DNA from 3 places in the Cryobacterium sp. TMT4-31 genome. Region 1 is predicted to be linked to each of the others. Evidence: riboswitches for the same ligand, from Rfam matches in the RefSeq annotation. Region 1 holds a riboswitch; each other region holds the start of a gene.
What was found. A riboswitch is a leader RNA that binds a small molecule or an ion and turns the genes downstream of it on or off. The one in region 1 is predicted to bind thiamine pyrophosphate.
Positions count from the first base shown of each region.

Region 2: another riboswitch for thiamine pyrophosphate. It lies ahead of E3T19_RS10485 (ECF transporter S component); the one in region 1 lies ahead of E3T19_RS08945 (hypothetical protein).
Region 3: another riboswitch for thiamine pyrophosphate. It lies ahead of thiM (hydroxyethylthiazole kinase); the one in region 1 lies ahead of E3T19_RS08945 (hypothetical protein).

Region 1 is NZ_SOGI01000037.1:8,839-16,701, forward strand. It holds gene E3T19_RS08920 (TIGR03557 family F420-dependent LLM class oxidoreductase) at 1-247, shown strand, start outside; gene cofE (coenzyme F420-0:L-glutamate ligase) at 250-1,299, shown strand; gene cofC (2-phospho-L-lactate guanylyltransferase) at 1,311-1,994, shown strand; gene E3T19_RS08935 (hypothetical protein) at 2,044-2,898, shown strand; gene E3T19_RS08940 (fructose-specific PTS transporter subunit EIIC) at 3,053-5,197, opposite strand; TPP riboswitch at 5,285-5,385, shown strand; gene E3T19_RS08945 (hypothetical protein) at 5,376-6,098, shown strand; gene E3T19_RS08950 (formylglycine-generating enzyme family protein) at 6,235-7,131, opposite strand; gene E3T19_RS08955 (metalloregulator ArsR/SmtB family transcription factor) at 7,396-7,863, shown strand, end outside.
Region 2 is NZ_SOGI01000043.1:183,616-191,478, forward strand. It holds gene E3T19_RS10475 (energy-coupling factor transporter transmembrane protein EcfT) at 1-40, opposite strand, end outside; gene E3T19_RS10480 (ABC transporter ATP-binding protein) at 37-1,599, opposite strand; gene E3T19_RS10485 (ECF transporter S component) at 1,610-2,287, opposite strand; TPP riboswitch at 2,319-2,429, opposite strand; gene E3T19_RS10490 (hypothetical protein) at 2,512-2,838, opposite strand; gene dinB (DNA polymerase IV) at 2,848-4,131, opposite strand; gene E3T19_RS10500 (hypothetical protein) at 4,216-4,833, opposite strand; gene E3T19_RS10505 (LLM class flavin-dependent oxidoreductase) at 4,862-5,896, opposite strand; gene E3T19_RS10510 (TIGR03086 family metal-binding protein) at 6,126-6,716, shown strand; gene E3T19_RS10515 (VIT1/CCC1 transporter family protein) at 6,831-7,863, opposite strand, start outside.
Region 3 is NZ_SOGI01000008.1:87,637-95,499, reverse strand. It holds gene E3T19_RS01655 (MFS transporter) at 1-862, shown strand, start outside; gene thiD (bifunctional hydroxymethylpyrimidine kinase/phosphomethylpyrimidine kinase) at 834-1,730, opposite strand; gene thiE (thiamine phosphate synthase) at 1,727-2,368, opposite strand; gene thiM (hydroxyethylthiazole kinase) at 2,365-3,183, opposite strand; TPP riboswitch at 3,175-3,275, opposite strand; gene E3T19_RS01635 (hypothetical protein) at 3,309-3,575, opposite strand; gene E3T19_RS01630 (isocitrate lyase/phosphoenolpyruvate mutase family protein) at 3,708-4,508, shown strand; gene E3T19_RS01625 (alpha/beta fold hydrolase) at 4,546-5,415, shown strand; gene E3T19_RS01620 (ABC transporter ATP-binding protein) at 5,450-6,220, opposite strand; gene E3T19_RS01615 (iron ABC transporter permease) at 6,217-7,308, opposite strand; gene E3T19_RS01610 (ABC transporter substrate-binding protein) at 7,281-7,863, opposite strand, start outside.

The DNA.
Region 1 (7,863 bases):
CGGCATGAAGTTCCCCAAGGGCGACATCCGTTCGCCGTTCGAATTCGAGCAGATGGCAAAACTGGTGCGTCCGGAGGACTTCGAGGGCCGGATGATCATCTCCGCCGACCCCGACGGCCACCGTGCCTACATCCAGAAGTTCGTCGACCTCGGCTTCGACAAGATCTACCTGCACAACGTGGGGCGCAACCAGCGCCAGTGGATCGACGTCTTCGGCCGCGACGTGCTGCCGAAGCTCGCCCGGTAGCGATGCATTCCGCGGCCGACGGTGCGCGCCACCGGCTCGAGGTGTTCGTGCTGCCCGGGATCGGCGAGGTCCGGGCCGGCGACGACCTGGCCGCGACCATCCTGGCCGTCGCTGGTCCCGCCGCGTCCCGTCTGGCCGACGGTGACATCCTGGCCGTGACCAGCAAGATCGTGTCCAAGGCCGAGGGCAGGCAGGTGGCCGCGACCGACCGGGAGCAGGCCATCGCCGACGAGACCGTACGGGTCGTCGCGACCCGTGCACATCCGGGCGGGGTCACCCGCATCGTCGAAAACCGGCAGGGCCTGGTGATGGCCGCCGCCGGTGTCGACGCCAGCAACGTCGAGCACGGCACTGTATTGCTACTGCCCGTCGACCCGGATGCCTCCGCGCGCGGCCTCTGCGCAGCCCTCCGCGCCGCCACCGGGCTGCATCTCGGGGTGCTGATCACCGACACCGTTGGCCGCCCGTGGCGGGACGGCCAGACCGACATCGCCATCGGCGCTGCCGGCGTGGCCGTGCTCGACGACCTACGTGGCAGCATGGATGCGCACGGTCGCCGCCTCGACGTCACCGTCGCCGCCGTCGCGGACGAGATCGCCGGCGCCGCCGACCTGATCAAGGGCAAGACCAGCGGCAACCCCGTCGCCGTGCTCCGCGGCCTCGGCCACTTGGTGGGCGCGATCGACGCGGGGGATCGCGGCGCGCGCCGGCTGTTGCGCGACACTGCGAACGACATGTTCCGCGTCGGCAGCGCCGAGGCGTACGCGGAGGGTTATGCGGCCGGGCTGGCGGCTGCCGAGGCGGACCGTGGGACGGATAGCGCACCCACGAACGCTGATGAGGCGGGGACGGCCAGGGCTGCTGATGACAGGACCGCGGCCGCCGACTTGCCGGAAGATGCCCCGACAGCGCCTCTAAGGGGGCACATTGCGGCAACTCGTGAGATTCCGGATGCCCCCGCCGACGACCACCTTGGTGAGTTGCCGGTTGAGGCCCCCTCGGAGCGCAGCAGTGGGCCTCAAGTGGCTTCTCGCGGAACCGCATCCGCGTGAGATGGGTGTGCGTGGTGCCCGTCAAGGGGAGTGCGAGCGCCAAGAGCCGCCTGAGCGCGCTGCCGGAAACCTTCCCGGCCCGCGGGGAGCTCGCCGAAGCATTCGCGCTGGACACCGTGGCCGCACTGCTGGCCGCCGAGATGGTGCAGGAGGTGTTCGTGGTGACAGCCGACCCCGCCGCCGCCGCGCCGCTCGAGGCGCTGGGCGCCCAGATCGTTCCCGAGGTGCCGCACACATCCGCTTCGGATGCCGGGACGGGCGCTTGTGTGGCAACTCAGGACCCGCTCAACGCGGCCATCGCCGAGGGCATCCGGGTGGCGCATGAGCAGTACCCGCTCTGCAGCGTCGCTGTGCTCACCGGAGACCTGCCCGCGCTCACCGTCGCTGACGTCGAGTCGACCCTCACCGCCGCAACCGCCCATGACCTGGCCATGGTTGCCGACGAGGAGGGCACCGGCACCACCACGTTGCTCGCCCGCGCCGGCATCACGCTCACTCCCCGGTTCGGGCCCGGCTCCCGTGCTGCGCACGAGACTGCCGGCCACGTGCCGCTCGACCTGCCCGCCACGGCGTCGATCCGCCGCGACGTCGATACCGTCGACAACCTTGCCGAGGTGCTGCGCCGCGGTGTCGGTGCGCACACCAGCGCCCTCATCGCCCGTTCGCAGCAGGTGCCAGGCCCAGAGGGGCGCTGATAGACACCAGCCAGTGAGCCAGCGCCGGCCACTGCGCTAGCGTGCAGTCATGGGGAACACCGACGCCCGGATGCACCTGGGTCATGCCGCGCGCTTCGCCGGCACCGTGATGCTCACGGCGGTCATCGGCGCTACCGTCGCCACCCTGATCTTCATGTTCAGCCGAGACGCGACGGTGGCTCAGGCCTGGGACCTGATCGTCGGTGGCCTTTCGCTGCTGGCAGCGGTCGCCGCCCTCGCCGGCACCGCCACACTCACCCTGCTTCTGGTGTTCTCGCCGCCGACCGGTCGCTGGGGCCTCGGCGAGCGCAGCGTGCTCGCCGGGTATGCAGGAGTGATCTTCGCGGCGCTGTCATTGCTCCTTGCGGCCGAGTGGATTCCCGGTGAACCGGGCGCTGCCGGCGGTCCCGCGGTCCTCGCAGCCGCGATCCTCGGCTTCACCCTGGCCGTTGGCCCGCTCTGGATCGGCCTCATCGCGGTGCTCCTCGGGCGTACGGCGCTCCTCCCTCGGGGCATCGGGACGCAGCGGCTGTCCGCCTCCGAGCGTTCACGATTCGGTGCCGTCCTCATCGCGGCCGGCCTCTGTCTTGCCGCTATCGCCACCTCCGGCGCGTACCTCGTTGCGGTGCACGGCGGCCTGGACTACGCCTGCGCCGTGGAGGGGCCGTTCTCTCCCCTCGCCGAGCTGTCGGAGCGCGCCGGCGTCGTCAGCGGCAGCTTCTCCTGGTGGCCGCTCGGCCGTAGCTGCACCTGGGCCGCAGCCAGCGGAGGCACGGTCCTCGCCACCTCGGGCTGGAGTCACACGGCACTCGTCCTGGCTTCGCTCGGCCTCGCCGCGGCGGGCATCGCCCTGCGAACAACCAGGGCGGGTCAGAGGGATGCGCCGGCCGGCAGCGCGCGGTAGCGCCGCATTCACTCGGGCGGCGGCGGCCGACCGGGCCGACTCGGCCGAACGCGGTACGTAAAGGCGGAGGAATTCGAGAAACGCCGCGTTGCGCAGGCGCGCGCGGCGGTGTTTCCCGAAAAAGTCCGCCCCGACGTGCGGTCCAGGACGGGGGTCAGTGCGCGGCGGGAGTCGCCGGCCGCACCGAGGACGCCAGTGCCGCGAGCACGTCGGCCGGGGTGGCCGCCATCTCGATCGAGGCGCGGAACGAGGGCTTCATCAGGCTGCGGGACAGCTGGGCGAGCACCTTGAGGTGCTCGGTGCCGGCGGCGGCCTCCGGCACGGCGATCATGAAGATCAGGTGCGCAGGGGCCTCGTCCAGCGAGTTCCAGTCAACGCCGTCTCGGCTGCGCGCGAACGCGAGCACCGGGGAGGTGGCGCCGTCGGACTTGGCGTGCGGAATCGCGATGCCCTCGCCGATGCCGGTCGTGCTGATCAGTTCACGGTCCATGGCCGCCTGCACGACGGCGTCGACGTCGAGCACCCGCCCGGTGGTCTGCATCAGACCGGCCAGACGACGGATGACGGCGTCCCGGTCGGTCTCGTCGATGTCGAGCACGATGGTGCGTTCGTCGATGTAGTCGAGCACGGTCTTCGGGGCGGGGGCCACCGGCTCGGCGGCAGCAGGCGCGGCAAGAACCGGCGCCGCAGCCACGGGCGACACGGCACTCGCCGCAGCACCCGGCGCGGCAACCGGCACAGCGGCATCCGCAGCGGCACCGGCGACCGCAACCGCGGCAGCATCCGCCGGCACGACCTTGCGCACCGAGATGCCGATCAGCAGCACCGACACCAGAGCGGTGACGGCCACACCGGAGAGAATCGCGACGAAGTACATCGGCACGCCGCTCACGGCACCGAAGACGGCCACGATCGGGCCGCCGTGCGGCACGGCGTTGGTGACCCCGGCGATCGCGGCGATGGCACCGGCGACGGCGCCACCGAGCACGTTCGCGGGGATGACCTGCAGCGGGCGGGCCGCCGCGAGCGGGATGGCGCCCTCGGTGATGCCGAAGAAGCCCATGAACAGCGCGGCGATGCCGGCCTCGCGTTCCACCGGGGTGAAGAACCGGCGACGGATGACCGTGGCCAGCCCCATGCCCAGCGGCGGCACGGCGATGGCCGCGGCGACCATGCCCATCGGGCCCGGGTTGCCGGAGGCGATCAGCGCGGAACCGAACAGGAACGCCGTCTTGTTGATCGGGCCGCCCATGTCGAACGCGACCATCGCGCCCAGGATCAGGCCGAGCACGACGACGCTGCCTCCGTCGAGGCTGGAGAGGAAGTCGGTCATCGAGGAGAACACCCAGGCGATCGGCTGGCCGAGGGCGAGCACGAACAGTCCGCCGACGACGAGGGTGGTGATCACGGGGATGACCAGGATCGGCATGATCGGCTTGATGAAGCGGTGCACGGGGATCTTCTTGATGCCCAGCGCCACGAAGCCCACCAGGAAACCGGTGACGATGCCGCCGATGAAACCGGCACCCGATTCGGAGTTGTAGAAGGAGCCGGTCGTGGCGATCCAACCGCAGATCATGCCGGGTGCGAGCCCGGGCCGGTCGGCGATCGCGTAGGCGATGAAGCCGGAGAGGATCGGCACCATCAGGGTGAAGCCGAGCACGCCGATCTGGTTGATGGTGAACCAGAAGCTGTCCTCGGGGATCACGAGTCCCTGCGGGGTGGCCTCGCCGCCGATCGACAGCGAGATCGCGATGAGCAGCCCGCCGACGACGACGAACGGGATCATGTACGACACGCCGTTCATCAGCGCGCGGTAGATGAAACCGCCGATGTCGCGTTTCCCGGCGCTCGCCGGGGCATCCGTGGTCACGGCGGCGCGGCCGGTGGGGGCGGCGGCCAGCGCCTCGGCGATCAGCGCGGCCGGGCGGTGGATGCCGTCGGAGACGCGGGTGGAGACGATGCGCTTGCCCCCGAAGCGGGACAGGTCGATCTGGGTGTCGGCGGCGACGACGACAGCGTCGGCGCGGTCGATGTCGGCCTGACTGAAGGTGCCTTCGACTCCGACGGACCCGTGCGTCTCGACCCGGATCTCGTAGCCGAGTTCGGTGGCGGCCGCGTCGAGTTTCTCGGCAGCCATGTAGGTGTGGGCGATGCCCGTTGGGCAGGCCGTGATCGCCAGGATCAACACCGTGGGCGGCGCGATGGTGGTGTCGGTCGGGGTGTCAGGCATGGTGCGGTGTCCTTCCAGGACGACGCCGACGACCGGTGGCCCGTCGGCCATGGAGCGCGTGCTCACCCGGTGAAGAATGCAGCAGCCTGTCCAGCGTACAGTTCGGCGCCCGGTGCATTCGAGAGTCTTTCGGCCCTGCCGGCCGCTAGGGTGGGACGCGACACGGGGTGCCTCCGCCGGATGCGGACGCTGAGATCCAAACCCGTCGAACCTGACTAGTTAGCACTAGCGAAGGGATGTCGCCATGAACGTTCACGCCGCCGAATCACGCGGGGATGCCGACCCGGATCTGCGGCCGGAGCCGGGCCGCACCGAACCGTTCAGCAGGCTGCTCTGGGCCGACATCGCCGAAACCCGCACCGCCATCGATGCGTTGCCCTTCATCGCGGAACTCGGCGACGGCAGCCTGTCCGCCGGCCACTTCGCCTACTACCTGGCCCAGGATGCCCTCTACCTCGCCGCGTACTCCCGGGTGCTGGCGCAGGCGAGCGTCCTGGCGCCCACCCCCGCCGAACGGGAATTCTGGGCTACCGGCGCCGCCAACTGCATCGAGGTGGAACTCGAGCTGCACCGCACCTGGCTGACCGGCCATGACACGCGCCCGGCGCCCGGCCCGGTGACCCGGTCCTACGTCGACCACCTGGTCGCGGTCAGCGCGGCAGGCAACTATGCGGTGCTGCTGGCCGCGGTCCTGCCCTGCTACTGGCTCTACGCGGATGTCGGCGAGCGCCTGCACGCCGGCTTCACGGCGAGCCGGCGCGACGCGGCGCATCCGTACGCCGACTGGCTGGAGACCTACGCCGACGAGGGGTTCGCGGCCGCGACCCGGCAGGCAATCCTGCTCACCGACACCGCGGCGGCCACCGCGACGGCCGTCGACCGGGCGCTCATGCGCGCCGTGTTCGCGCGGTCGGCGGCCCTCGAGTTGCTCTTCTTCGACGCGCCCCGGCTGCACGCGCCGGGGTAGCAGACCACAACCATCCGCACCCGCGGATGCATGACTCCTGCGATTCCCAGCCGCCGACCGGCGATCGCCCCGGAATGAAGAGGCGGTCGGCCACGCCGGCGGAATCGAGCACGAGTTGTGCTTCGGCGGCGCCGGATCAGGTCAGCGCCACGGTGCGGAAGCCCACGTTGCCGGCCGCGGAATCCGCGGTGTTGGAGGCCCGAGCGGAGTTGCGATACCGGTTGCAATAGGAGTCGTGGCAGAGGTACGAGCCGCCGCGCATCGAACGCTGCTCGCCCGTCGCCGGGCCGGCCGGATTCTCGGCGGGGGAGTGCGCGTAATAGCCCTCCGCCCACCAGTCGGCGCACCACTCCCAGACGTTGCCCACGCTCTGCCAGAGGCCGTAGCCGTTCGGCGCGAACTCCCGCACCGGGGCGGTGCTGAGCCAGCCATCGGCCAGGGTGTTCACCGCGGGAAACCGGCCCTGCCAGATGTTGCAGCGCTGCCCTTCCTCCCACTCGTCGCCCCACGGGTAGCGCCGGCCGGCCAGCCCGCCGCGCGACGCGCACTCCCACTCGGCCTCGGTCGGCAGCCGTCGCCCCGCCCAGGCGCAGTAGGCCAGCGCGTCGTTCCAGCTCACCTGCACCACCGGATGCTCGGCCAGCCCGTCGAGCGACGAACGGGGGCCGGCCGGATGCGCCCAGTCCGCGCCGCGCACCCCCAGCCACCAGGGTGTCTGCGGGGGTTGGCCGACCACGTCATCGATGTCGGCCTGCAACGCGAGGTGGAACACCGCGGAGTAGCCGAACAGCTCCGACTCGGTGCGATACCCGGTATCGGCCACGAACCGGGCGAAGGCGGCGTTGGTGACCGTCGTCGTGTCGATGGAGAAGGCATCCAGCCGCACTTCGTGCACGGGGGTCTCGCCGTCGCCGGGATTGCCCGCGCCGTCGGCGTCGCCCATGGCGAAGACCTGCGCCGGCACCAGCGCCTGGTCGAGGTGATGCCGGACGAGTGAGCCGGGAGCGGCCGGTGCCGGGGGGAGCTGGGACATGGCTGTGCCCGGGGGTGCCTCCGCATCGTCTACGCCCACGGCCAGCCGGGCCTGGCGTATCACCTCGTGTGCGGGCGCGCAGCACCCGTGCTCATCCGTCGTCACGCGCAGACCCTAGCGCTCCTCCGTCGCCGCGACCACCCTGCCGGCGGGACCAGGCTCGCCCCTCCTGATGGCGACTCACGGCATCTGGCGAGCAGAAGCTGGCGCCCGATCAGGGGCAGGGGGTACCGCCAGATTGGACGGTGGCCCATACTGGGCTCCATGGTTCCCCGCTCCGCCCCGAGTTATCGCACGCTCGCCTCGATCAGCAGGATCACTTTGCTCCTGCACCTGCAGCGTCGCGGAACCATGACCGTCGGCGACCTCGCCGAGGCGGCCGGGCTGCATCCCAACACCGCCAGAGAACATCTGCAGCGCCTGGTCGACGATGGTTTCATCACCTGCCAGCCGGAGACCCGCGAGACCAAGGGTCGCCCCCGCATGCTCTACAGCGCGGCGGCCGGTTCCGCCGAGCCCGGTTCGGTGCGCGCGGCCAAGGCCGAAGCCGCACAGCGCCGCGGTGACCTCGTGCGGAGGCTCCTGCCCCTCGAAACCGTCGACACCTCCCCGCGCCAGTGCCAGATGGACGCGCTCGACGACCACCTCGACGCCAGCGGCTTCGATTCCGACCACGACTCTGACGGCACCCACGTGCACCTGCACGATTGTCCGTACAGCGAGATGGTGAAG
Region 2 (7,863 bases), on a different contig from region 1:
CGATCGCACTGGGCCGGATCTCCGGCGTCATCAGGCTCACGACGCCTCCCTTCCGGCGGGCGCGCGCAGCCCGGCGGTCACGCTGCGGCCACTCGCCGGCCCGGTTCCAGGCACCAGGGTGAGGCGCGCATCCGCCAGCGCGGCCACGAACTGCTCATCGTGCGTGACCGCCAGGACGGCGGTGCCGGTGTCCAGCAGTTCGGCGAGGAGGCGCACCAGCTCGGCCCAGGTGCGGGAGTCCTGCCCGAAGGTGGGTTCGTCGAGGACGAGCAGCCGGGGCCGGGTCGCCAGCACCGTCGCCACGGACAGCCGGCGCTTCTCGCCGCCGGACAGGGTGAACGGGTTGGCGTCGGCGAGACGGTCCAGCCGCAGTCTGTGCAGCAGCGCGTCCACTCGCTCAGTTTGCTCGGCCCCGCCCAGGCCGAGGGCGCGGGGGCCGATGGTGAGCTCGGCACGCACGGTCCCGGCGAGGAACTGGTGCTCGGGGTCCTGGAAGACGGTGCCGATGCGCGCCAGCAGGTCGCGGGAGCGCCATCGGTGCGGGGCCGGCCCGAGTCCCCCGGCGAGGGCATCCGTTGCGGTCAACCGCCCGCCCGCGGGGGCCAGAAGCCCGGCCAGGGTGAGCGCGAAAGTCGACTTGCCGGTGCCGTTGGGTCCGGTGAGAGCCGTGGCCGTGCCGGCGCGCAGGGCGAGGTCGAGGCCGTGTGCGACGACGACGGCCTGTTTGCGGGCGAACGGCACCCGTCCGACGGCGAGGTCATCGGCGCTGAGCAGGACTTCCGCGCCGGGACCGTCGGAGCGGGGGCGCCGGTCGGGCGTCGCGGGTGGGAACCTGGGTATCCACACTCCGGCGGCGGCGAGCCGCTCCCCTTCGGCGCTGAGCACGCTGTCGGTGGGTCCGTCGGCGAGGATGCCGCCGGCCGGGTCGAGCACCACGATGCGGTCCACGACGTGCTGCCAGACCGCGACGCGGTGCTCGATCACGATGAGGGTCGCACCCGACGCCTCCACGGAGCGCAGCACGGCGTCGCGCACCTCGACGACACCGTCAGGGTCGAGGTTGGCGGTGGGTTCGTCCAGCAGCACCAGGCCCGGGCGCATGGCGAGCACCCCGGCCAGGGCCAGGCGCTGCTTCTGGCCGCCGCTGAGCGCGCTGGTCGGGTGCCGCAGAGGCAGGTCCAGGCCCACGTCCGCGAGGGCCCGACCGACCCGGGGCCAGATTTCGGCGCGCGGAACGGCGCGGTTCTCACAGCCGAAGGCGACGTCGTCGCCCACCCTCGCAAGCACGACCTGCGAGTCCGGGTCCTGCAGCACGAGGCCCACCCGGCCGCGGGACGCGCTGGGGCGGCGGCCGTCGATGAGGAGTTCGCCGGTCTCGTCGCCGTCCTCGTCATCGCCGAGCACACCGGCGAGGGCGTGCATCAGCGTGCTCTTGCCGGCTCCGCTGGGTCCGAGCACGAGCACCCGCTCCCCCGGGCGGATGTCGAGATCGAGCCCGGAGACCGCGGGGCGGGACCGGCCGGCGTGCCGCCAGCCCCAGCCGGAGGCCGTGACCCTGGCGCCGGTCACGGCCGGGCCTCGGCGACGCGGAGCGGGCATCCGGTGCGGGTCACCGGGCAGGCTGGGTGTCGACCCGGTCGGTCGGGCCCGATTCGCGGCCGGCGGCGAACCGGCTCAGCGCGCCGGTGCGGGCGAGTCCGCGCACCGCCAGCCAGGACAGCAGCCCGGCGAGCACGGTGCCGGAGACGACGGCGGAAACCAGGTAGACGATCTTGGGGCCGATGTCGAGGGCCGCGTAGCTGGTGAAGGTGGTGTCGAGCAGACCAACGGCGATGCCCGCGCCGGCGCCGGCCAGGAGGGCCACGCCCAGGCGCCAGTTGGCGTACAAGAACAGGGCCAGCACGATCTCCGCGCCCAGCCCCTCGACGACACCCCAGATCAGGGTGGAGAAGCCCCACTGGGTGCCGATGAGCATCGAGACGACGGCGGCGACGACCTCGGTGTAGACGGCCGCACCGGGCTTGCGGATGATGAGTCCGCCGAGCACCCCGGCGAACAGCCAGCCGCCGGCCAGGAGTCCTTCGAGCCCGGGGGTGAAGGCCAGGAGGGCGCTCAGCGGCGACCAGGCCAGGCCCCATGCCCAGAAGATCACGCCGCTGGCGACGCCGATGACGCTGGCCACGACGATGTCGACGACCCGCCATTTCAGCACCCGCGGTTTCCGCGACGTGGAGAGAGAGGTGGCGGACGAAGTCCTGGAAGGCTGGGTGTTGATTGACGCGTGCACTGTACGTGCCCTTTCCGTAGAGGAATACTGGGCACGGGATTGAGAAGCCTCCCTGCGCTGGCATGATCCAGATCAGGTTCGACGGTCGAAGCTGAAGTAGCTTCCTCTCAGCCCGGTTCACCGGACTCCCGTGTTCAGCTTCGAGTATAGAACTCCCCGGGCGCATCCGGGCAATGCAAGGCGTCGCGCGACAATTTCTGCGCGCGAGGATCTCGCTGCTAGTGCTAGCGCTTGAGCGCGCGGATGATGCGCGCGATGGCCTTGCCGGCGACCCAGACGAAGGGGATGCCGACGGCCAGCAGCGAAATCACATTCGGTTCGAAGCGGGCCGCTCCGCCGGACTTAACGTAAGCGCCGATCGGGATGGCCATGCCACCGCCGCCACCGCCGGCCGCCGCGGACTCGTCACCTTCGCCGCCACCGCCAAAGCCGTACTGCACCAGGGCCACCGGAACGATCGTGACGCCCTCGATCTGCACGGGGTCTCCGTAGGCCGACCTGACGCCGATGGATCGAGCGTTTTCTGCGAGCTTCAAGGCGAGATTAGTCATGGTGAGAGGCTACTCCCCCTCTCCCTGCGGCGTCCCGGCGTTCGGTGTTCCGAACGGATGGACATCACGCTTCGGAGCACTTCCGCCGCCCAGCTGCGAGGCCGGCCGCACGATCCCCCGGCCGAACCGGGCGGTGACGGTGTCCACGGCCAGTTCGGCTTCCCGCCAGTCGTCGTCATCGTCCCACAGGCCCATGCCGGCACCATCGCCGGAGCCGAGTTGCTCGGCCCGCACTCCGATCAGGCGCACCCGGATGCCGCGGGCCGCGAGCACGTCGAAGCTCGCGGTGACCTCCTCGTATATCCGCCGGCCCACGTTGGTGGGCTCGGCCAGGGTGCGCGACCGGGTCACCGTGCTGAAGTCGGCGTAGCGGAGCTTGAGCACCACAGTCCGTGCGACGAGGCCGTTGCCGCGCAGCTTGGCGGCCACCGCATCCGCTTGGCGCAGGAGTTCGCTGCGCAACCGGGCGACATCGGTGACGTCATGTTCGAAGGTCACCTCGTGGCCGACGCTTTTCTCCTCGCGTTCGAGGTTGATCGTGCGCGGGTCGATGCCCCAGGACAGATCGTGCAGTTTGTGCGCGCTGGCGACGCCGACGGCACGCTGCAGCATCTCGAGGGGGGCGTGCGCGATATCGCTCACGTGCCGCAGCCCGAGCCCGAGCAGCACCTGTTCGGTGCTGGCGCCCACCCCCCAGAGGGCGCCGACGGGCAGCGGATGCAGGAAAGCGATGGTGTCCTCCGCGGGGATCACCAGCAGCCCGTCGGGCTTGGCCCGTCCGGAGGCCAGCTTGGCCACGAATTTAGTCGACGCGGCGCCGACCGAGCAGGTGAGTCCGGTCTCGGCGAACACACGGGCGCGGATCTTCCGCCCGATCTCGGCGGGTGAACCGTGCACACGCCGGGCGCCCGCGACATCCAGGAACGCCTCGTCGATGCTGAGCGGCTCGACCATCGGCGTCATGTCGGTGAAAATGCCCATCACCTGGCGGGACACCTCCACGTACCGGCCCATGTGCGGCTCGAGCACGATGGCGGCCGGGCAGCGGCGCAGGGCGATGGCCATCGGCATAGCCGAGTTGACCCCGTACTTGCGGGCGACGTAATTGGCCGCTGTCACCACGGACCGACCGGAGCGGTGGCCGATGACGACGGGGAGGTGCACGAGTTCGGGGTGGTCGAGCAACTCGACGGACGCGAAGAACGCATCCATGTCTATGTGCAGCATGGTGGCGGTCGTGTCGTCGACATCGGCGCCGGTGGTCTGCCGGTCGCTGCCATCCTGCCTGCTCACGCCGCACCACACCCTTCTGCCGCTCCGGCCGGAACCAACTCGAAGCTACCTTCGAGAGTACAGGCAGGAGGGGTCGGCATCGAGCTAGAAACCGCCGAAATCTCCACCGCCGCCGAAATCGCCGAATCCGCCGGAGTCGCCACCGAAACCGCCGCCGGAGTCACCACCGAAATCGCCGCCGGAATCGCCTGAGTCCGCCGTGGTCTCGGCGCCCGAGTCGGTGCCGGCGTCACCGGCCGCATCCGCCTCGCCGCCCATATCGGGCAGGAACGCGCCCACCAGCGCCGAGCCGACAACGTAGCCGGCCACGGTACCGAGCAGGGAAGCGCCGAGCATGCTGCCGAAGCCGGGGCCCTGCCGGCCGCCGGCCTGGTCGCCGCCGAAGACCCGGTCCAGGGTGCCCGGCTGGCGGAGTTCGGCCCGGGTGGCGGACTTGGCCAGGGTGGCCGGTTCGGCGTTCGCCGGGCGCTCACCCTCCATCGCGTTCTCGGTCAGCTGCTGGAAGAGCAGGTCGCGCTGCTCGTCGGTGAGCTTGCTGAACGCTTCGGTGTGCACTTGTTCAATGGTCTCCGGCGGTGCGGTGCGCAAGAGGTACCTGTAGCGTTCCACGGCGATCTCGTCGTCGGTGCGCTGCGGGGCCGGCGCGGTGCGGGTCGGCTCCGGTTGTTCGGGTCGGCCCAGGAGGCGATCGAGGAATCCCATGAGTCTGCTCCTTCGCTTTGGTGTCAGCCTAGGCGGCACCAGCCCGGACCGACAGGACCGTGGCCAGCGACTCCAGCGCTTTCACAGGGTCGGGACCGGCCGGGATGAGGACAACGCTCGTGGCTCCGGCGGTGTGCAGCTCATCGATGCGGCGGCGAGCGGATGCGGCGGTGCCGACCACCGCGAGCTGATCGACCCAGCTCTCGGGCATCGCTGCCGCGAAGTCAGCCCGGCTGGCGCTGGCCGAGCGCAGGGCGGCGAACTCCTTCGCGAAGGGCAGCACCGTGATGTGCGGGGCCCAATCGGGGTCGCCGATCCACTCAAGAGCCGGGCGCACCAGGTTGCGGGCCACGGCGGGGTCCTCGTCGACGGCGGCCGCGTTGTAGGCCACCACGTGACGGGCAGCCGACGGGGGGCGGAGGCCGGGGAACCCGAAGCCCTCCGGCGGAGCGTCGCGGCCGGCATCGAGGGCACCGATCGCGGCAGCGAGGTATTCGGGGGTGACGGGCTCGGCCAGCACCACCCCGTCGGCGCAGGCGCCGGCCAGGTGCAAGGACTTCGGTCCGCGCACGCCCGCCAGGATCGGCGGCACCGTGGACGGCGGACCGGCCAAGGCCACGGCATCCGCCTGGACGTAGCGGCCGGCTGTCGTGATGGAGGCCCCGCGCAGCAGGGCACGCATGAGGTCGATGTTCTCGGCGAGCATGGCCAGGGGGCTGGTCGGCCAGCTGCCGGTCTGCCGCATCCAGACGGGCATGCCATGCCCGACGCCCACCTGCAGTCGACCCGGGAAAAGTTCGGCGAGGGTGGCGATCTCGAGGGTCGCGAAGCCGGGGTTCCGGGCTGCGGCGGGCAGGATCCCGATTCCCACAACTATGGTCGTGGTGGCGGCGAGCACCACGGCGGCCTGGGCGATGCCCCCGCGGAAGAAGCAGTCCTCCACCACCCAGATCTCGGTGAAACCCAGTTCCTCGGCGCGGCGCGCGTAAGCCACGAACTGCGCTGCGGGCAGGTCTCGCGGCAGCATGACGGCGATGGAACCCGGGGCACTGGAAGCTGGCATGTGGACCTCGTCGCGGTAGGGCCGAGGACAGAGCCCGGCGGTGTTCTCTGTCGAACCTAGCTTCTACGGCGGAACTTCTCGCACTGACGGGGAGATTTCCGGCGGACCCGGAATGCCCGCGGGCCGAGCGTCGTTGCACCCAGCACGGACTTTCCCCTCTGGGCGGATGCCGCACGACAATCAACGAAGTGAGCCCACTGTGCTTGAAAAGACTCTGTCCGAAAAAACTGTGCTTGACACCACCTCCGCCAGCGCAGCTCCGTCGATCGACTGGTACACCCTGCAGAAACAGGCGCACCGTGAATTCGGCCGGCGCATCGCAGCCGTGGACGATTGGAACGCTCCGACGCCCGACAAGGAGTGGACCGTCGGTGATCTGGTGCGCCACGTCGTTCGGGAGCAGCAGTGGATCCCGCCGCTGCTGGCCGGGCTGACCCTGGACCAGGCCCGGCGCCGCGTCGACCCGCTCGGGGACGACCTCGTTGCCGAATGGCACACGCACTCCTCACTGGCCACCGCGGCGTGGCAGGCGGCGTCTGCGGATGCGTCGGTGCAACTCTCCTACGACACCGTCACGGTGCTGGACTACCTGCGCGAGCAGGTCTCCGACGTGACGATTCACTCCTGGGACCTGGCCAGGGCGACGGCGGCCGACGAGACCCTGGACCCGGCTCTGATCGAGGCGGTCTGGACGGTGTTCGAGCCGCAGCGGGATGCGCTGGAGGCCAGTGGCCTGTTCGATTCCCCGGTGCCGATGCCCGAGGACGCTCCGCTGCAGTCCCGGCTGCTGGCCCTCACCGGCCGCGACGACCGCCGCTGACCGCCGCCGCCGCGTCCGCCCGCGCCGATCAACTGTTGCTCGTTCGGACAAGTGCGCCCGGCACACCGGGACCATTTGTCCGCACCGGCAACAGTTGCGGCGCTAGGCCGGGCGCTAGGCGACGGTGGTGCCGAAGAGCAGTCCGAGCAGGTAGGTGACCCCGGCGGCTCCGAAGCCGATCACAAGCTGACGCAGCGCACGCTTCAGCGGCGGACCGCCGGAGAGCAGTCCGACGACTGCGCCGGTGGCCAGCAGCGCGAGGCCCACGAGGACCGCGGCGACGATGATCGCAGCGACGCCCTGCATGCCGAACAGGTACGGCAGCACCGGCAGCAGGGCCCCGGAGGCGAAGAAGCAGAAGCTGGAGATCGCGGCGCCCATGCCGGTGCCGATGGCTTCGTGCTCGTCGACAAGTGCGGCGGTGGAGCCGTCGAGCCGGCTCACGTCGAGCGCACCGGTGGCGACCGCCACGGTGCGCAGCACCTCACGGGCGTGTACCTCGGCGTCTTCGGGCGTCATGCCCTGGGCACGGTACACGAGGGTCAGTTCGTTGGCGGCCTCGTCCAGGTGTGAGAGCACGCTGCGCGTGGCCGGGTTCGGGGTGGATGCCTCGAGAAGCTCGCGTTGGGAACGCACCGACACGTACTCCCCCGCACCCATCGACAGGGCTCCGGCCAGCAGGCCGGCGATGCCGGTGAAGAGGATGGTGGCGGTGGGCACCCCGGTCGCCCCGATGCCCAGCACCAGGGCGAGGTTGCTCACCAGACCGTCGTTGACGCCGAAGACCGCGGCCCTGAAGGTGCCGGACAGCCGCTGGCGGCCGCGGGCGGCCAGGCCTCGAACGACTTCCTCGTGGATACGCTCGTCTGCGGCCATGGCGCTGGTGGCATCGGCGTCCCCGTCGTAGGGCGACCGTGCCTCGGCGCGTTGGGCGAGCGCGAGCACGAAGACGGAACCGAACCTGCGGGCCAGCAGGCCAAGCACCCGGGTGCGCAGCGCACCCTTCCGGGGCGCTCCAACCCGCTCGCCGAGCAGGTGGCGCCAGTGCGCTTCGTGCCGGCCCTCTGCCTCGGCGAGGGCCAGGAGGATGTCGCGTTCCTCGCCGGAACGCCGACCGGCCAGATCACGGTAGACGGCGGCCTCGGCC
Region 3 (7,863 bases), on a different contig from region 1:
CAAGGTGAGCGGTTTCGGCTGGGGCATGGGCTACATCGGTGGCATCGTGCTGCTGCTGATCGTCTACTTCGGCTTCATCAGCCCCGAGGTGGGCCTGTTCGGCGTCACCAGCGAAGACGGGCTGGCGGTGCGGGTGACGATGCTCATCGCCGCCGCATGGTTCGGCCTGTTCGCGCTGCCGCTGCTGTTGCGGGTGCCCGAATACCGGGCGCCGGATGCCGCGAAGCGCGCCAAGGTCGGCTTCTTCCAGTCCTACGTCGAACTGGGCCGCGACGTGGCCAAGCTCTGGAAGACCAACCGCCAGGTCGTCTACTTCCTGTTCGCCAGCGCCATCTTCCGTGACGGCCTGGCCGGCGTCTTCACCTTCGGCGGGGTACTTGCCGCGTCGGCGTTCGGCTTCTCCCCCGGCGAGGTGATCATCTTCGCGATCGCCGCGAACGTGGTGGCCGGAGTCGCCACCATCAGCGTGGGAGTGCTCGACGACAGGCTGGGCGCCAAGCCCGTCATCGTCACCGCCCTGGTGGGCCTCATCGTCAGCGGCAGCCTGGTGTTCCTGCTGCACGACGGCGGCCAGATCGTCTTCTGGACCGCCGGCCTGGCCCTGTGCCTGTTCGTGGGGCCCGCCCAGTCGGCCAGCCGCACCTTCCTGGCCCGGATCATCCCGGCCGGCCGGGAGGGCGAGGTGTTCGGCATGTACGCCACCACCGGTCGTGCCGCCAGCTTCCTGGCCCCCACGGCGTTCGCACTGGCCGTGACCATCTTCGGCGAAACCTACTGGGGCATCCTGGGCATCGTGCTGGTGCTTGTCATCGGCTTGCTGTTGTTGCTGCCGGTCAAGGCCCGGCAGAACCAGATGGGCTGAGCCCTCGAGGCGGTGGCTCCGGATGCGTTCCGGCCGCCGCCCAGAGCGCGTGGAAGTGGTTGATCGGGCCGTGCCCGCCGCCCACCTCGAGCCGGTCGGCGGAGGCCACGCTGTCGCTGAGCCAGGCCTTCGTCTCGGTCAACGCCCGCGGCCAGTCCCGGTGCCGGGCCGCCAGCGTGGCCAGGGCCGACGACATCGAACAGCCGGTGCCGTGGGTGTTCACGGTGTTGATGCGCGGCGCGGAGACCTGCACGATGCGGGCCCGCCCTGGCTCGGTGCCGGCCGCGTCGACGAGGGCATCCGGGCAGGCCGGACCGGCCAGGTGGCCGCCCTTGACCAGCACCCGGGTGCCGCAGGCGCGGGAGAGCCGCTCGCCCTGCTCGAGGGCCGCTGCCCAGTCGGCGGCCTCGGGTTCGTTCACGAGCACGGCCAGCTCGGGCAGGTTCGGGGTGACCAGGTGCACCAGCGGCACCAGGGCGCGGAGCGCGGCCTCGGCGGACGCGTCGAGCAGCCGGTCGCCGCTGGTGGCGATCATCACCGGGTCGAGCACGATCACGGATGGCCGCACCCGGGCCAGCCACGCGGCCACGGTCTCGATGAGGTCGGCCTGGCCGAGCATGCCGATCTTCACGGCGTCGATGGTGACGTCGTCGCTGACCGCGTCGAGCTGTTCCACGAGGAAGGACACCGGCGGGATGTGCACCGAACGCACCCCGCGGGTGTTCTGGGCGACGAGCGCGGTGACCACGGCCATGCCGTAACCGCCGTTAGCGGCGATGCTCTTGAGGTCGGCCTGAATCCCGGCGCCGCCGGTGGGGTCGGTGCCGGCGATGCTGAGCACCCGGGGGATCTCCCTCGGCCCGGTCATCGGGTCCACTCCCGGCGCAGGGCGCTGGCGGCGGCACGGGCATCCGGAGCGGCGCAGACGGCCGACACCACGGCCACCCCGGCGGCCCCGGCCCGGCGCAACGGCCAGACATCCGCGAGCCCGATGCCGCCGATCGCGACGCAGGGCAGCGCACTCGTGGCGGCCAGCGCGGCGAAGCCGGGCACCCCGAGCACGGGTGGATGGTCGGGTTTGGTGCTGGTGGCCCGGATGACGCCGACGCCCAGGTAGTCCACGGTTCCGGGGGGCAGCGCGAAGACCCTGTCGAGCTCGGCCGGGGTGTTGGCGGTGATGCCCACAATCGCGTCGGAGCCGACCCTGTCGCGCACTCTGGCCACGGCTTCGTCGCCCTGGCCCACGTGCAGGCCGTGCACGGCGGCGCCCTCGGCGAGCGCCCGCAGGTACACGTCGACCCTGTCGTTGACGACCACGGTGGCGCGGTCACCGACCGCGTCGGCCACCTGCAGCAGCAGGCGCAGCACGTCGTCGTCCGACCCGGTCTTGTCGCGCACCTGCACGGTGGTGATGCCGCCGGCGACGGCGTCGATCACGGTTCTCAGCACGCCCCTGGCAGCGCACAGGGCGGTGTCGGTGACGAGGTAGAGCGAGAGATCGCTCACGCCAGCCGCGCCCGGTCGATGATGGTGGCGCCGTCGAGGGAGTGCAGCCGGTCGAGGAAGTGCGCCGCGAAACTGCCCGGCCCGGCCGCGTCGGCGGCGGCGAGTTCGGCGGCGACGGTGTACAGCAGCGTGGCGGCGGCGGTCGCGGCGAGCGTTGCGCCGGGTTCGTCACGGTCGACGAGCGAGAGCACGGCGGCGGTCACCGCGCCGAGCGCGCATCCGCCGCCGGTGACCCGGGTGAGCAGCACGTGACCGTTGGCCACCCGGATGGTCTGCGAACCGTCGGTGATGAGGTCGACCGCGCCGGACACGGCTACGCTCGCTCCGGTGCTGCGGGCGAGCAGGGCGGCGGCGTCGGCGGCGCCCTCCGGCGAGTCGGTGGCGTCGACGCCTCGGCCGCCGGTGCCCAGCTGGGCCAGGGCGATGATCTCCGACGGGTTACCGCGGATGGCCGTGGGCCGGAAGTGCAGCAGCTCGCGAGCCAGCCCGGTGCGCACCGGCAGCACGCCGATCGCGACGGGGTCGAGCACCCAGGGGGTGCCGGCGGCGTGTGCGGCCGACGCGGCCTCGAGCATCGCACTGCGCTGCTCGGCGTGCGGGGTGCCCACGTTCACCAGCACTCCGGAGGCCACCCCGGCGAACGGTCCGGCCTCGGTGGGCACGTCCACCATCGCGGGCGCGGCTCCCAGGGCCAGCAGCACGTTGGCGGTGAAGTTGGTCACCACCGCGTTGGTGAGGCACTGTACGAGAGGTTGGCTCTCGCGCAGACGGTCGAGCAGATGGGCAGCATTCTCTGGTGTCAGACGGATGGTCATCCGGGACATCCCTTCGCTAGTACGAACTAGATCAGGTTCAACGGGTGTTTTCTCAGCCCCGGCCGTTTGGCAGGGCACCCCGTGTCACTACCGAAACCCTAGCGGCCGGATTGTTCACACCCGGACTAGTAGTCGAAATCGTCGACGGCGAACCACGGCACCGGCACCGCCGGGTCCAGAAGCGCGAGCGGATCCACCTCGAAGGTCTCCAGCACCACGCTGACGCCGGGTGACACGAGCGCCTCCACACCGACATCGCCGACGACGGGTAGCCTGACCATTCCGCCACCCTGCCGGACGGCGGCCGTGAGGGCTGCTACGAGCGCGGTCACGTCGCACGAGCTGCGCAATCGGAACAGGCGCTCGCCGACCGTGAGGGTGTGAGCCTGCATGACATCTCCCTCGGTGTAGATCTCACGCTAAGACCAAAGCGGCGACGTGTATACACGGTTGACAGCGCTGCGTCTTTGTCTTTGTCTGAAACCCTCCAGCGTTTACACCGGCGCACCCGGCACACTGGACCGATGACAACCACACTGCTGAACAAGGCCGAACTCCTCAACGCCCTGCACGTGCCCGGCACGCCACTGATCGTCACGAACGTGTGGGACGCGATCACCGCCAAGATCGTCTCCGAGACCCCGGGCGTGAAAGCCCTCGCCAGTGCCTCGCACTCGGTGTCCAACGTGCGCGGCCTGCCGGACGGCGAGGGCCTCACCGTCGACGAGGCCATCATCGCCGCCCGCATTATCACCGGAGCGACCGACCTGCCCGTCTCGGTCGACTTCGAGAAGGGCTACGCGGCGGATTCCGCGGGGGTCGCCCGCAACGTGCGCCGCCTGATCGAGGAGGCCGGGGCCGCCGGCATCAACATCGAAGACTCCGTGGGCGCCACCAAGGCGCCGCAGTTCGACATCCCCACCGCGGCCGCCCGGGTCGCCGCGGCGCGGGAGGGCGCCGAGGCGGCCGGGGTGCCGCTGGTGATCAACGCCCGCGTCGACACCCTCGCGGGCGGCGGCGAGTGGGCCGAGGCCGTTCAGCGTGCCAACGCCTATCTCGACGCCGGCGCCGACGTGATCTTCTTCCTCGGCCTGGGCGACGAAGACAAGGTCAAGCGCGCCCTCGACGAGGTGAACGGCCGCATCTCCGTGATCGGGAACCCCGGCGCCGTTCCCCTGGCCCGGCTGGCCGAACTCGGCGTCTCCAGGGTCAGCTTCGGCCCCGGTACCCTCGGCCTGGCCCTCGCCGCGTTGCAGCGCGCCGCCGCCCAGCTCACCGCGCTCGGCGATTACCCCGACGACCTCGGCTTCCCCTTCGAGCTCTAACCCGGCCTCGGCGTGGGCGGCTCGGTACGGTGGGGTCATGCCCAGCTTCGCGTCGCACGATGAGACCGTTCTGCACTACGACGTTCTGACCCCGGATGCGGCGGGCGCGCCTGAGCGCCCGCCGCTGGTCGTGCTGGCCGGCGGGCCGGCCCGGCATCCGGAGTACCTGGGCGATCTGGCCGGGCTCACCCGCCTGCGCACCCTCGTGGTGCTGCACCAGCGGGGCGTGGGGGCGTCGTCGCCATCGCCCACCGCGCCCGCCGCATCCTGGCCCGCCCTGGCCGACGACGTCGAGGCGCTCCGCCGGCACCTGGGGCTGGCCGAGATCGAGCTGCTCGGCCACTCGGCCGGCACCCGCGTCGCGCTCGCCTATGCGGCCCGCCACCCTCATCGGCTGGCGAGCCTGTGCCTGCTCACCCCGCCCGCGCAGTGGCTCGTGACCGTCCCCGACGACAGCTCGCACATCATCACGGGGCACCGCGCCGAGCCCTGGTACGCCGATTACGTCGCGCACCGGATCGCGGCGACGGCGGCGACGACCGCCTCCGACCTGAACCACCTGTTCCCCTACCTCGCCCCGATCGCCTGGTCGCGGTGGACGGCCCAGGCCCGGGAGCACGAGGCGACCGGCGCCTGGCATCCCGCGGCGCAGGACCTGTTCTTCGCCGGGGCCGACCCGGCGGGCATCCTGATCGGCCTGGCGCAGGTGCACTGCCCGGTTCTGGTGGTCGCGGGCGCCGACGACGGCCTGACCGGGCTGGCCCCGGTGCTGGCCGTCGCGGACCTGTTCACGAACGGTCGTGCAGTGACCATCGCCGGCGCCGGGCACTACCCGTGGGTGGAGCAGCCGCAGGCGTTCACCGCGGCGCTGGCCGGTTTCTACCGGCGCCCGGCGGACACGGCCTAGACCCTCCGACGCCGGCCGCCGCGGGGCGCGGCCGTCAGAGCGGGGTGGGATCGAACAGCACGTGAGAGCGGCCCGTCATCGCGTCCTCGGCGACCCGGGCCCGCACCCCGTAGACGTCGCCGATGAGCTCGGGCGTGAGCACGTCTCGCGGGCTGCCCCCGGCGACCGCGCGTCCGTCCTGCAGGACAAGCACACTGTCGCAGAAGGTGGCCGCGAGATTCAGGTCGTGCAGGGCCACGATCGCGGTGACCGGCAGGTCGGCGACGAGGGCCAACAGCTCCAGCTGATGCCGGATGTCGAGGTGGTTGGTGGGCTCGTCGAGCAACAGCTCGGTCGGCTCCTGCGCGAGAGCCCGCGCGATGTGGGCGCGCTGGCGCTCCCCGCCCGACAACGTGCGCCAGAGTCGGTCCGCCTTGTCGGTCAGACCCACGTGCGCCAGTGCGCGGTCGATCGCCCGCGCATCGTCTGCGGTGTCCCCGCCGAAGAGCGACCGGTAAGGCGTGCGGCCCAGCCGCACGACGTCCCGTACCAGGATGTCCACCTCGGTCTCCGCGTGCTGCGTGACGGTCGCCACGGTTCGGGCGACGTGGCGGCGACGCACCGAGGTGAGGTCGGCCCCGTCGAGCGTGATCCTGCCGGTATCGGGTGCCGACACGCCCTGGAGGAGGCGCAACAGGGAGGATTTGCCGGAGCCGTTCGGGCCGAGCAGACCCACCGTCGAGCCGGGCAGCGGGCAGAGGGTCACGTCGTCGATCACGAGGGTGCCGCCTCGCCGCCAGCTCACGCGGTGCGCTTCGAGTGTCACGCCCTGCCCCTGCCCTTGTTCCGCAGCAGCAACAGCACGAACACGGGAACGCCCACGAGGGCGGTGCCCACGCCGACCGGCAGCGGGGTGGGGGCGAAGACGACGCGGGACGCGGCATCCACCCACACCATGAAGACAGCGCCGAGCACAATCGTGGCCGGGATGACCCTCGAGTGGCGCTGGCCGAAGAGCAGGCGGGCCGCGTGCGGCAGAACCAGGCCGACGAAGCCGATGGCGCCCGCGATGCTCACCAGGGTGGCGGTCAACAGGGCCGTGACGATCAACAGGATCAGCCGGGTGCGCCCGACGTGGATGCCGAGAGACGCGGCGACATCCTCACCGAACGCGAAGGCGTCGAGCGATCGCGCCCAGACCAGGCAGATCAGGGCGCCCACCGTGACCACGCCGGAGCTGAGGGCCACGTCGTCCCAGCGCATGCCTTCGAGCGAGCCGAGGAGCCAGAACATCACCCCACGGGTCTCGTCGGAGTCCGCGAAGGCGAACACGACCAGGGAGGTGAGCGCCGAGAACAGCTGGGTGCTCGCGACGCCGGCCAGGATGACCCCCGCCGTGCCGGCGGACGAGAACCGGGCGAGGAGCAGCACAAAGCCGAACGCGGCCAGGGCGCCGATGAACGCGCCGCCGGAGAGCCCGATGGCTCCGCCGCCGATGCCGAGAACCCCGACGAGCACCGCCCCCGTCGATGCCCCGGAGGACACCCCGAGCACGAACGGGTCGGCAAGCGGATTGCGCAGCAGCGACTGCAGGATGACCCCGCTCAGGCCGAGCCCGGCCCCGCACGCCGCTGCGACCAGGGCCCGCGGCAGCCGTTCCTGCCAGACGATCGCATCCTCCGAGACGCGCACCGGGATGTCGGTCAACGCTAGATGGTTCAACAGGATGTCGCGCACGTTGACGAGGGACACATCCGCGGGGCCGAGCGTGACGGCGACGCCCACCGAGAGCACGATCGCGACCAGGCCGAGCAGGCCGAGGGCCAGGGCGAGCACCGCGCGCGGCAGGGGCCGCCCGCGGGTCACCGAGGCGGCTTCAACGGTGCTCAGAGCGCGTCCTTGTGCTCGTCCCACCAGGCACGGATCTTCTCGAGGCCGTCGACGAAGCGGATGGACGGGTTCATCTCGGCGCCGTGCAGGGCGATGTAGCGCTGCTCCTGCACGACCTCGAGGTTCTTGGTGAGGGGGTCGCTCTCGAGGAATTGGATCTTCTCGTCGAGACGGTCGCCGGGGAAGCGGTCGCGCTGCAGATCGCCCAGGACGAGGATGTCCGGGTCGGCGTCGACGACGCTCTCCCAGCCAACGGCAGGCCAATCGTCGGCGGTGTCGGCAAAGACATTCGTCATGTTCGTGGTGCTGGCCAGGAGCGCCGCTGAGCCGAGGCCGCCGGCGATGTAGGGCGTCTTCGTGTCGGCGAACCAGAACATGACCGAGTGTCCGTCGAAGTCCAGGCCGTCGGAGGCCGCCGCGGCCCGCCCTTCGAGTTCGCTGACCAGCGCCTCGCCCCGGTCCGTCACGTCGAAGATCTCGGCCAGCTCGCGGATCTCCTGGTACAACGCGTCGACCTTGAGCGCCGTCGTGCGGGTTCCGCCGCCGTTGACGCTCACACCGTTGTCGCAGTCGGTGGGC